DNA from 2 places in the Agrobacterium sp. 16-172Ci genome. Region 2 is predicted to be linked to the other one. Evidence: predicted binding sites of a transcription regulator. Region 2 holds the regulator's gene; the other holds the start of a gene.

Region 1 (4,422 bases), on a different contig from region 2:
CGGCGACCGGTCGGTGGGTGATGCTGTCGATATAACGGCTTTCGACGCGATTGCCGGTTTTGCGATTGAGGATGTGGAAGGTGTATTTGTTGCCTTCCGTCGTCGCGGGCGTCAGCGAGACGGAGGCCGTCACCAGCGACAGCTTGAGATAACCCTTCCAGAAAACCTGTCGTGCCATGTCCGCGATCCGCATTGGTCCCCCGGAACAACAGCCACGGGGTGGCTTTTGTTCCGGGAGGAGCGGCAAATCGGGGCAGGGATGGAGCGTCACCCGAACAGCGACGTCAGCCCGTAAACCGCGGCGGAGATCAGCGCAGCCGCCGGCATGGTCACGATCCAGGCGATGACGATGTTGCCGGCAAGGCCCCAGCGCACCGCCGAGACGCGGCGGGCAGCGCCGACGCCGACGATGGCGCCGGTGATCGTGTGGGTGGTCGAGACCGGAATGCCGAGCCATGTCGCACCGAACAGCGTCAACGCACCGCCGGTTTCGGCGCAGAAACCCTGCATCGGGTTCAGCCTGGTGATTTTCGATCCCATCGTATGGACGATGCGCCAGCCGCCGAACAGCGTGCCGAGCGCCATGGCCGACTGGCAGGAAATCACCACCCAGAAGGGCACGTAGAAGCTCTCGCCTAGATGTCCCTGGCTGAAGAGAAGCACGGCAATGATGCCCATGGTTTTCTGCGCATCGTTGCCGCCGTGTCCCAGCGAATAAAGCGAGGCGGAGATGAACTGCATCACTCGGAAGGTGCGGTCCACGGCAAAGGGCGTCTGCCGCACGAACAGCCAGGAGACGGTGAGCACCAGAAGCAGGGCGAGGAAGAAGCCGATGGCCGGCGACATGAAGATGGCGCCCACGGTTTTCAGCAGGCCCGACCAGACGATGGAATTGAAACCCACCTTCGCAAATCCCGCACCGACGAGCCCGCCGATCAACGCGTGCGACGAGCTGGAGGGAATGCCGAAAATCCAGGTGACGATGTTCCAGACGATGGCGCCGATCAGCGCCGCGAAGATCACCTGCGGCGATACGATGGCCGGATCGATGATGCCGGTGCCGAGCGTTTCGGCCACATGCAGGCCGAAGAACAGGAAGGCGATGAAGTTGAAGAAGGCCGCCCAGGCGACCGCATATTGCGGGCGCAGCACACGGGTGGAGACGATGGTGGCGATGGAATTGGCGGCATCGTGCAGACCATTCAGAAAATCGAAGAACAGCGCGATGGCGATAAGGCCGATTAGCAGCGGCAGGGCAAGTGCGACATCCATCAGACGTTCTCGATAACGATGCCGCTGATCTCGTTGGCCACATCCTCGAAGCGGTCGACGACCTTTTCGAGTTCGCCGTAGATCTCGCTGCCGATCATATAGGCCATGGCATTGCCGCTTGCGCCGTGGCGGCGGAAGAGGTCCTTGAGACCCAGATCGTGAAGTTCGTCGGAGCGGCCTTCAACGCGGGTCACCTCTTCGGAAATGGATGACAGGCGATGCGCATTCGTGCCGACCTTGTTGAGAAGCGGAATGGCTTCCGCGATGAGGCCGGCTGCGCGCACGATCTCATGCCCCATTTCCTTCATCAGCGGATCGAATTCCGTTTGCTCGAAAAGACGGATGGTCTTGACGGTCTTGTGCATCATGTCGATGGCGTCATCCATCGACTGGATGAGATCCTTGATGTCGCCGCGGTCGAAGGGGGTGATGAAGCTGCGCCTGACGGCGAGCAGCACCTCGCGGGTGATGTCGTCCGCCTGGTGTTCAAGGGCGACGATGAGGTCGCAGTTCTTCTCGACGTCGATGCCGCTCAAAAGTTGGTCAAGGGCCTCGGCCGCTTTGATGACGGTTTCGGAATGTTTGCTGAACATGTCGAAGAAACGGTCCTCGCGCGGCATCAGCTTGCGAAAAATACTCATCATGCGAATTGGCCCTCAATGGCGCTTTATTAGTTGTGGGGGGTGATTGTCATAAAACTGTCATAAATGCACGCGGGGCATTGATGCAACCCGGAAAATCAGCACTATCAACGGATATGAAACCCACCAAGAAAAGCCGGAAAACCCGCCCGGCTCGTGCACTGACGTTGCTCCAGCAGCTTGCTGCAGTTCCGGAAAAGCTCTTCACCGGCGCTTTCCGGCAGCAATATGCCGCGCTTTGCTTCCGTTATGCCGGCAATGGCGAGGATGTTGAAATCCTCCTCGTCACGTCTCGTACCAGCGGACGCTGGATCATTCCGCGCGGCTGGCCGATGAAACGCAAGAAGCCGCACGAGGCGGCGGCAATCGAGGCGTGGGAGGAGGCGGGCGTGCGGGGCCGGGTGAAAAAGAATGCGGTTGGCCGCTATACCTATCTCAAGATGCTCGACAATGGCGATGTCGTACCCTGCATGGTCGATGTATTCCAGATAGAGGTGACGGAGGCGGAAACCAGTTTCAAGGAACGCGGTGAACGCCTGCTGGAATGGGTGCGCCCGGATGAGGCGGCAAGGCGCGTTCGCGATATCGAACTGAAGTCGCTTCTTGTCGATTTTCGTCCGAAGGGCAAAAAGAAGCGTCAGGGCAGCGAGAGGCCCTGAATGCGAGGCCGACGGATGGACCTGGAGTATTTCCCGTAAACCCTTGCCACAGTACACGACAGAAAGGTAATCTGATACGGCAATCGCGGTGTTTGCGGTGACGCGCGATGTTTCCCACCTCCGTCATTCCGGCCTTGAGCCGGAATCCAGCCAGCCCAAGTCCTTGGGCTGAAGGGAGTTTCTCGCCGCGTAGACACGCGTCGGCTGGATTCCGGCTCAAGGCCGGAATGACGGAGGTGGGCGTGCAACGGCACAGGAAACCGTTGCGTCGTGTGCTGTGGAACCCTTCGTCACGGGAAATGCTCTAGGCCGAGGCCGCCGGTCGGTGCTGCATGGCCGTTTCCGCCGCCTCGTCCGGCGCTTTCGGCAACAGGCGGGCAAAACGCCTGACGATGCTGTCTATATAGGACAGGATGGTCGGCACCACGATCAGGGTCAGCAGCGTGGAACTGATGAGACCGCCAACCACCGCATGGGCCATCGGCGCACGCTGCGCGCCACCGCCGCCGACGGCCAGACCGAGCGGGATCATGCCGAAGATCATCGCAAGCGTCGTCATGATGATCGGGCGGAAGCGGATGACGCCAGCATTTTCCAGCGCCTCGTTCAGCGAAAGCCCACGCCGCCGCTCGCGATTGGCGAAATCGACCAGAAGGATGCCGTTCTTGGTCACGAGGCCCATAAGCATGATGAAGCCGATCAGCGAGAACATGTTGATCGTGCTGCCGGCCACCATCAGCCCGATGAGGACGCCGACAAGCGAAAGCGGCAGGGACGCCATGATGGCGAGCGGTTGCATGAAACTGCCGAATTGCGAGGCGAGCACGATGTAGATGAAGATGACGGCCATGGTAAGCGCCGTGGCCATGTGGCCGATGGTCTCCTGCATGGTTTCGGCGTCACCGCCGAAGCGGATGCGATAGCCGTTCGGCAGGTCAAGACCGGCGGTCAGGCCCTGCAACGTCTCCGTCACCTCGCCAAGCGTGCGGCCGGCGATATTGGCCGAAACCAGTATCTCGCGGCGATTGTCGATACGGCGGATTTCGGCGGGGGCCGGCATGACGCCGATATCGGCGACTTGGTCGAGACGCACCATCAGCGGCGCGCCGTTCGCGGCCGTGCGGCCGGTTGCGATCATCAATTCACCGAGACCTGCCGCGTCGGACCGCCGCTCGACGGGCAGGCGGATGACGATATCGTAGCTGTTGCCGTCCGCATCCGTCCATTTCGACACATCCTCGCCGCCGATGAGGGGGGAAAGCGCTGCGGCAAGATCGGAGCGGGCAATGCCGAGATCGCTCGCCGCCGCGGGCTTCAGACGGACCGAAAGAATGGAGGTCACATCTTTGGCGCTGGAGGTCACATCCACGAGGCCGGGGATTTTCTTCATGTCTTCGACCAGACCGGTGGCGATTTTTTCGAGGACCGCCCGATCGTCGCCGAGGATGCTGAGCTGCACCGGGCTTTCGCCGCCGCCAAGGCCATTCTGCAGGATCGTGACCTCTATGCCCGGTATGGCTGACAGGCGTTTGCGAACCGGTTCGGCAAGGGAGAGTGGAGTCCGGCTCTGCATGTCGAGCGGCACCAGCCCCACCATTATGGCGGCCCGATGCTTGCCGGCGGCGCCGCCGGTATTGACGGTGGAATAGAGCGTCTCGACTTCCGGAAATTCCTTCAGCGCCTTTTCGACCTGCCGCACCTTCGTTGTCGTATAGTCCAGCGAGGAGCCGACCGGCGCGGTAATATTGACCTGAAAGCGGCCCTCATCGGCATTCGGAACGAATTCCGTGCCGACCAGCGGCACCATGAACAGGCTGCCGATAAAGATGCCCGACGTGACTAGCAGGGTG
Region 2 (4,422 bases):
CAAAAATCAGCAGCATGCCATGCTCATCGCAAAGCGACCGCAGCAGCTGCAGGAATTCCTTGGCTGGTGCGCGAATGCCACCCTCGCCCTGAATGGGCTCGATCAGAAGCGCGGCCGTCTCGGCCGTGATGGCGGCTTTCAGCGCATCGACGTCACCGAAGGGCACCTGATCGAAACCTTCGACCTTGGGGCCGAAACCTTCGAGATATTTCTGCTGGCCGCCGGCGGCAATCGTCGCCAGCGTGCGGCCATGGAAGGCGCCTTCGAAAGTGATAATCCGGAACTTTTCCGGATGCCCCTTGGAATAATGATAACGGCGCGCGGTCTTGATCGCGCATTCCAGCGCTTCTGCGCCGGAATTGGTGAAGAAGACCTTGTCTGCGAATGTCGCTTCCGTCAGGCGCTTTGCAAGCTTTTCCTGGCCCGGCACTTCATAAAGGTTCGAGACGTGCCAGACCTTCTCGGCCTGGGTCTTGATCGCCTCCACGAGGTGCGGATGGGCGTGGCCCAGCGAGTTGACCGCGACGCCGGCTGCAAAATCCAGATATCGTTCGCCGCTTTCCGTGAACAGCCAGACGCCCTCGCCTCGCTCGAAGCGCAGGGGGGCTCTTGCAAACGTATCGAACAATGGCGCGGCGGCTTCGGCCATGGCTGTATCACTCCTTGCGCGGATGCGCTGTCAGACGGTTGTCAATAGGCTTTCGGGGTTATCCCTTGCCTGAAAATCAAAAATGCCGCCTCGCGGCGGCAGGGGCACTATTGTCACTTCGCCTGCCGATGTCAACAAAAGTCCGCGTTTCCCGGGGTTCTCAAGCCCTAGTAGGTGGCGGCGAATGAGGCCCAAGGTGTTGCCTTTCAGACTCAACTCGCCAGCAAGTTGGGGAAAACCGGAAAATCGATTCGAGATGATTCCCGCGACTCTTGCCACGGAGTCTGCGTGGCACTAGGTTAATCGCTAATTACTAGACTGCATTGCGGCGGAACTAGTCACCAAAAATCAGGCAGAAACCACGCTCGCGGCACGCCCGCGAGGCGGAGAGGGATTCTGCCGACATTATACGCGACGAGCGGAGAAGCGGCATGAACTGGACAGACGAACGGGTCGAAAAACTCAAGAAATTGTGGTCCGAGGGGCTTAGCGCCAGCCAGATAGCAGCGCAGCTGGGCGGCGTCAGCCGCAATGCCGTCATCGGCAAGGTCCATCGCCTCAACCTGCCGGGACGCGTGAAGGCCGGCGGCCCGGTTACTTCGGCGCGTTCCGCGCCCAAGCGCACTGCCGCCCCTGCCCCGCGCGCGGCGAATTTTGCGACCCGCGTCAGCGCAGCACCTGCACGCGCGTTGAACCGCTCGAGCGCGGCAACGGCGCTGCACGAGGAGATCGATATCGAGACCGCCGAAGTTCTCGATTACGTTCCCTCCAAAAATGTCGTTACGCCGATCTCCCGCCGCCTGACGCTGACGGAACTGACGGAGCGCACCTGCAAGTGGCCGGTCGGCGATCCGCTGAAGGATGATTTCCATTTCTGCGGTTGTGAAGCACTGGAATCTTCGCCCTATTGCAAGTTCCATGCAAAGCTTGCCTACCAGCCGGTAAGCGAGCGTCGCAAGGCTTGAGTGTTGCGGCACGCATTCGACACTCAAAAACTACGGGCCTTCGGGCCCGTTTTTTTGTGGCGGAATCCAAGGTGGTTCTGGAACAGAGCGCACGCTGTCTAAGAGGCGCTCCCCATCCCTGTTCTTGCGCATTCTCCGGATGTAAAACCGCGATGGGCCCCTTGCGGCAAATGCTCGGAATTTATCGGCGACGTGCCGCGCCCTTCCTCCCGACAGGTTTCACCGCGCAATCCGGCTTTCAGCAGACCTTCTATCGCTCAAAAGAACAAGGATACGCATGTGCGGAAGGTTCAAAATCGAAAGGCCCGACACCGTTCCGGTCTCGGGCCTTCTGATTTTTAGGGAATTTATCCCGAGTGAAACCATCGGTTTCGGTTTTCTCAGGCTTCCATTGAATATCCGGCGCCGCGCACGGTGCGGATGACATCCTGCATATGCGAAAAATTGAGCGCCTTGCGCAGACGTCCGACATGCACGTCGACGGTGCGCTCATCCACATAGATATCGTGACCCCACACACCATCCAGCAATTGCGAGCGGGAAAACACCCGGCCGGGAGAGGTCATCAGGAATTCCAGCAGGCGGAACTCCGTCGGGCCGAGGCGCACTTCGCGGCTCTTGCGGTGAACGCGATGGGTCTCGCGATCCAGTTCGATATCGCCGCATTTCAGCACCGAAGACAGAACCTCCGGGCGGGCGCGGCGCAGCATCGCCTTGACGCGGGCCATGAGTTCCGGTGTCGAGAACGGCTTGACGACATAATCGTCGGCGCCGGTGGCGAGGCCGCGAACCCTTTCGCTTTCCTCGCCGCGCGCCGTCAGCATGATGATGGGCAGGCGCTCGGTTTCCGGCCGCATCCTGAGCCGACGGCAAAGTTCGATACCGGAAACGCCGGGAAGCATCCAATCCAGGATAAGGAGGTCCGGAATACGTTCCTGCAGCCTGATTTCTGCCTCGTCTCCACGGGGTATCGTGTCGACGTCATATCCCTCAGCCTCGAGATTGTAACGAAGCAGGACGCTCAGCGCTTCCTCATCTTCCACAACTGCAATCTTGGGCACCATATACTAACTCCGCAAGCCGCTGCCTGTCTGTTACTCGGTCACCGAACCGAGCGTGTTGGAACTGTCGTCCTTCGGACGCTCGCCTTCCGGCTGGCTGCCGGTGGTCATGTAATAGATCGTTTCGGCGATATTGGTGGCGTGGTCGCCGATACGCTCGATGTTCTTGGCGCAGAACAGAAGATGCGTGCAGGTGGTGATGTTGCGCGGATCTTCCATCATGTAGGTCAGAAGCTCACGGAAGAGCGACGTGTACATGGCGTCGATTTCTTCGTCGCGCTCGCGAATGGCATTGGCCTTCTCGGCGGAACGCGTGGAATAGACGTCCAGCACTTCCTTGAGCTGCACCAGCGCCAGTTCCGACAGGTGTTCGATGCCACGGGCGAGCTTGCGCGGCACGCCGGTGCCGGCAACCGCGATGACGCGCTTGGCTGTGTTTTTGCCAAGGTCGCCGACGCGTTCAAGGTCAGCTGCAATACGCAGGGTGCCGATGATCTCGCGAAGGTCTGCCGCCATCGGCTGGCGTTTGGCGATGGTGACGATGGCCTTGTCGCCGATCTCGCGCTCGGCGTGGTCGAGGATCGCATCGTCGGAAATGACCTTCTGGGCGAGCGCGGCATCGGAATTGACGAGCGCGCGCACGGCGTCGGCGCACATCTGCTCCGCAAGACCGCCCATTTCGGCGATACGACGCGTAAGGAATTTCAGTTCGTCGTCATAGGCCGACAGAATATGCGAATGGGTCGTTGTCTGTGTCATGGTCTAGTCCTCCGGCTTGGCCTGCATGCGCGTACCCGGAAGCGGGCACGGCAGAAGCACCAGTCTTGTTCGGTTTCGATAAAGCGCCGGCCGGGATCAGCCGAAGCGGCCCATGATGTAATCCTGCGTGCGCTGGTCGTCCGGATTGGTGAACATCTTGTCGGTTTCGTTTTCCTCGACAAGATGACCAAGATGGAACATGGCCGTGCGCTGGGAAACACGCGCCGCCTGCTGCATGGAGTGCGTGACGATGACGATGGTGTAATTGGTGCGCAGCTCGTGGATCAATTCTTCGACCTTTGCGGTCGCGATCGGGTCGAGAGCCGAGCAGGGCTCGTCCATCAGGATCACTTCCGGGCTGACGGCAACGGCGCGTGCGATGCACAGACGCTGCTGCTGACCGCCGGAAAGACCGGTGCCGGATTCGTGCAGACGATCCTTAACCTCGTTCCAGAGACCCGCCTTCTGCAGGCTCTGCTCGACGATCTGGTCCATATCCGCCTTATTGCGGGCGAGACCATGGATGCGCGGACCGTAGGAAATGTTTTCATAGATCGACTTCGGGAAGGGGTTCGGTTTCTGGAACACCATGCCGACGCGGGCGCGCAATTCCACGACGTCAATCGCCTGATCGTAGATATCGTCGGTGTCGAGCGTGATCTTGCCGGTGACCCGGCAACCGTCGATCGTGTCGTTCATACGGTTCAGGGTACGCAGGAAGGTGGATTTGCCGCAGCCGGACGGGCCGATAAGCGCGGTCACCGTATTTTCCCGAACGTTGAGGTTCACGTCGTAAAGCGCGCGCTTTTCGCCGTAATAAACCGAAACGTCCTTGCCGATCATCTTGTATGAGACTTCATTCATTTTCTTGTCCAGCGCCTTTTCAACTGCTGCTTCCGACAACATGTTCATTGCTCAAGCTCCCTCTACCAGCGCCGTTCGAAGCGGCGACGCAACAGGATTGCGCCAACATTCATGACGATGAGGA

Evidence for each region. The regulator PhoB, encoded in region 2, activates phosphate uptake and scavenging genes when phosphate is short. The targets are predictions, from matches to a motif close to TGTCATNNANCTGTCAT.
Region 1: the regulator PhoB is predicted to act here: its motif matches at 1,961-1,977, upstream of ACQZ40_RS08010 (DUF47 domain-containing protein).

Annotation. Positions count from the first base shown of each region.
Region 1 covers NZ_JBNWBW010000005.1:121,484-125,905, forward strand. Annotated here, with positions in the region: gene ku (non-homologous end joining protein Ku) at 1-178, opposite strand, end outside; gene ACQZ40_RS08005 (inorganic phosphate transporter) at 268-1,272, opposite strand; gene ACQZ40_RS08010 (DUF47 domain-containing protein) at 1,272-1,916, opposite strand; gene ACQZ40_RS08015 (NUDIX hydrolase) at 2,030-2,572, shown strand; gene ACQZ40_RS08020 (efflux RND transporter permease subunit) at 2,877-4,422, opposite strand, start outside.
Region 2 covers NZ_JBNWBW010000001.1:409,835-414,256, reverse strand. Annotated here, with positions in the region: gene ACQZ40_RS02095 (aspartate aminotransferase family protein) at 1-649, opposite strand, end outside; gene ACQZ40_RS02090 (GcrA family cell cycle regulator) at 1,081-1,614, shown strand; gene phoB (phosphate regulon transcriptional regulator PhoB) at 1,995-2,678, opposite strand; gene phoU (phosphate signaling complex protein PhoU) at 2,709-3,434, opposite strand; gene pstB (phosphate ABC transporter ATP-binding protein PstB) at 3,531-4,346, opposite strand; gene pstA (phosphate ABC transporter permease PstA) at 4,361-4,422, opposite strand, start outside.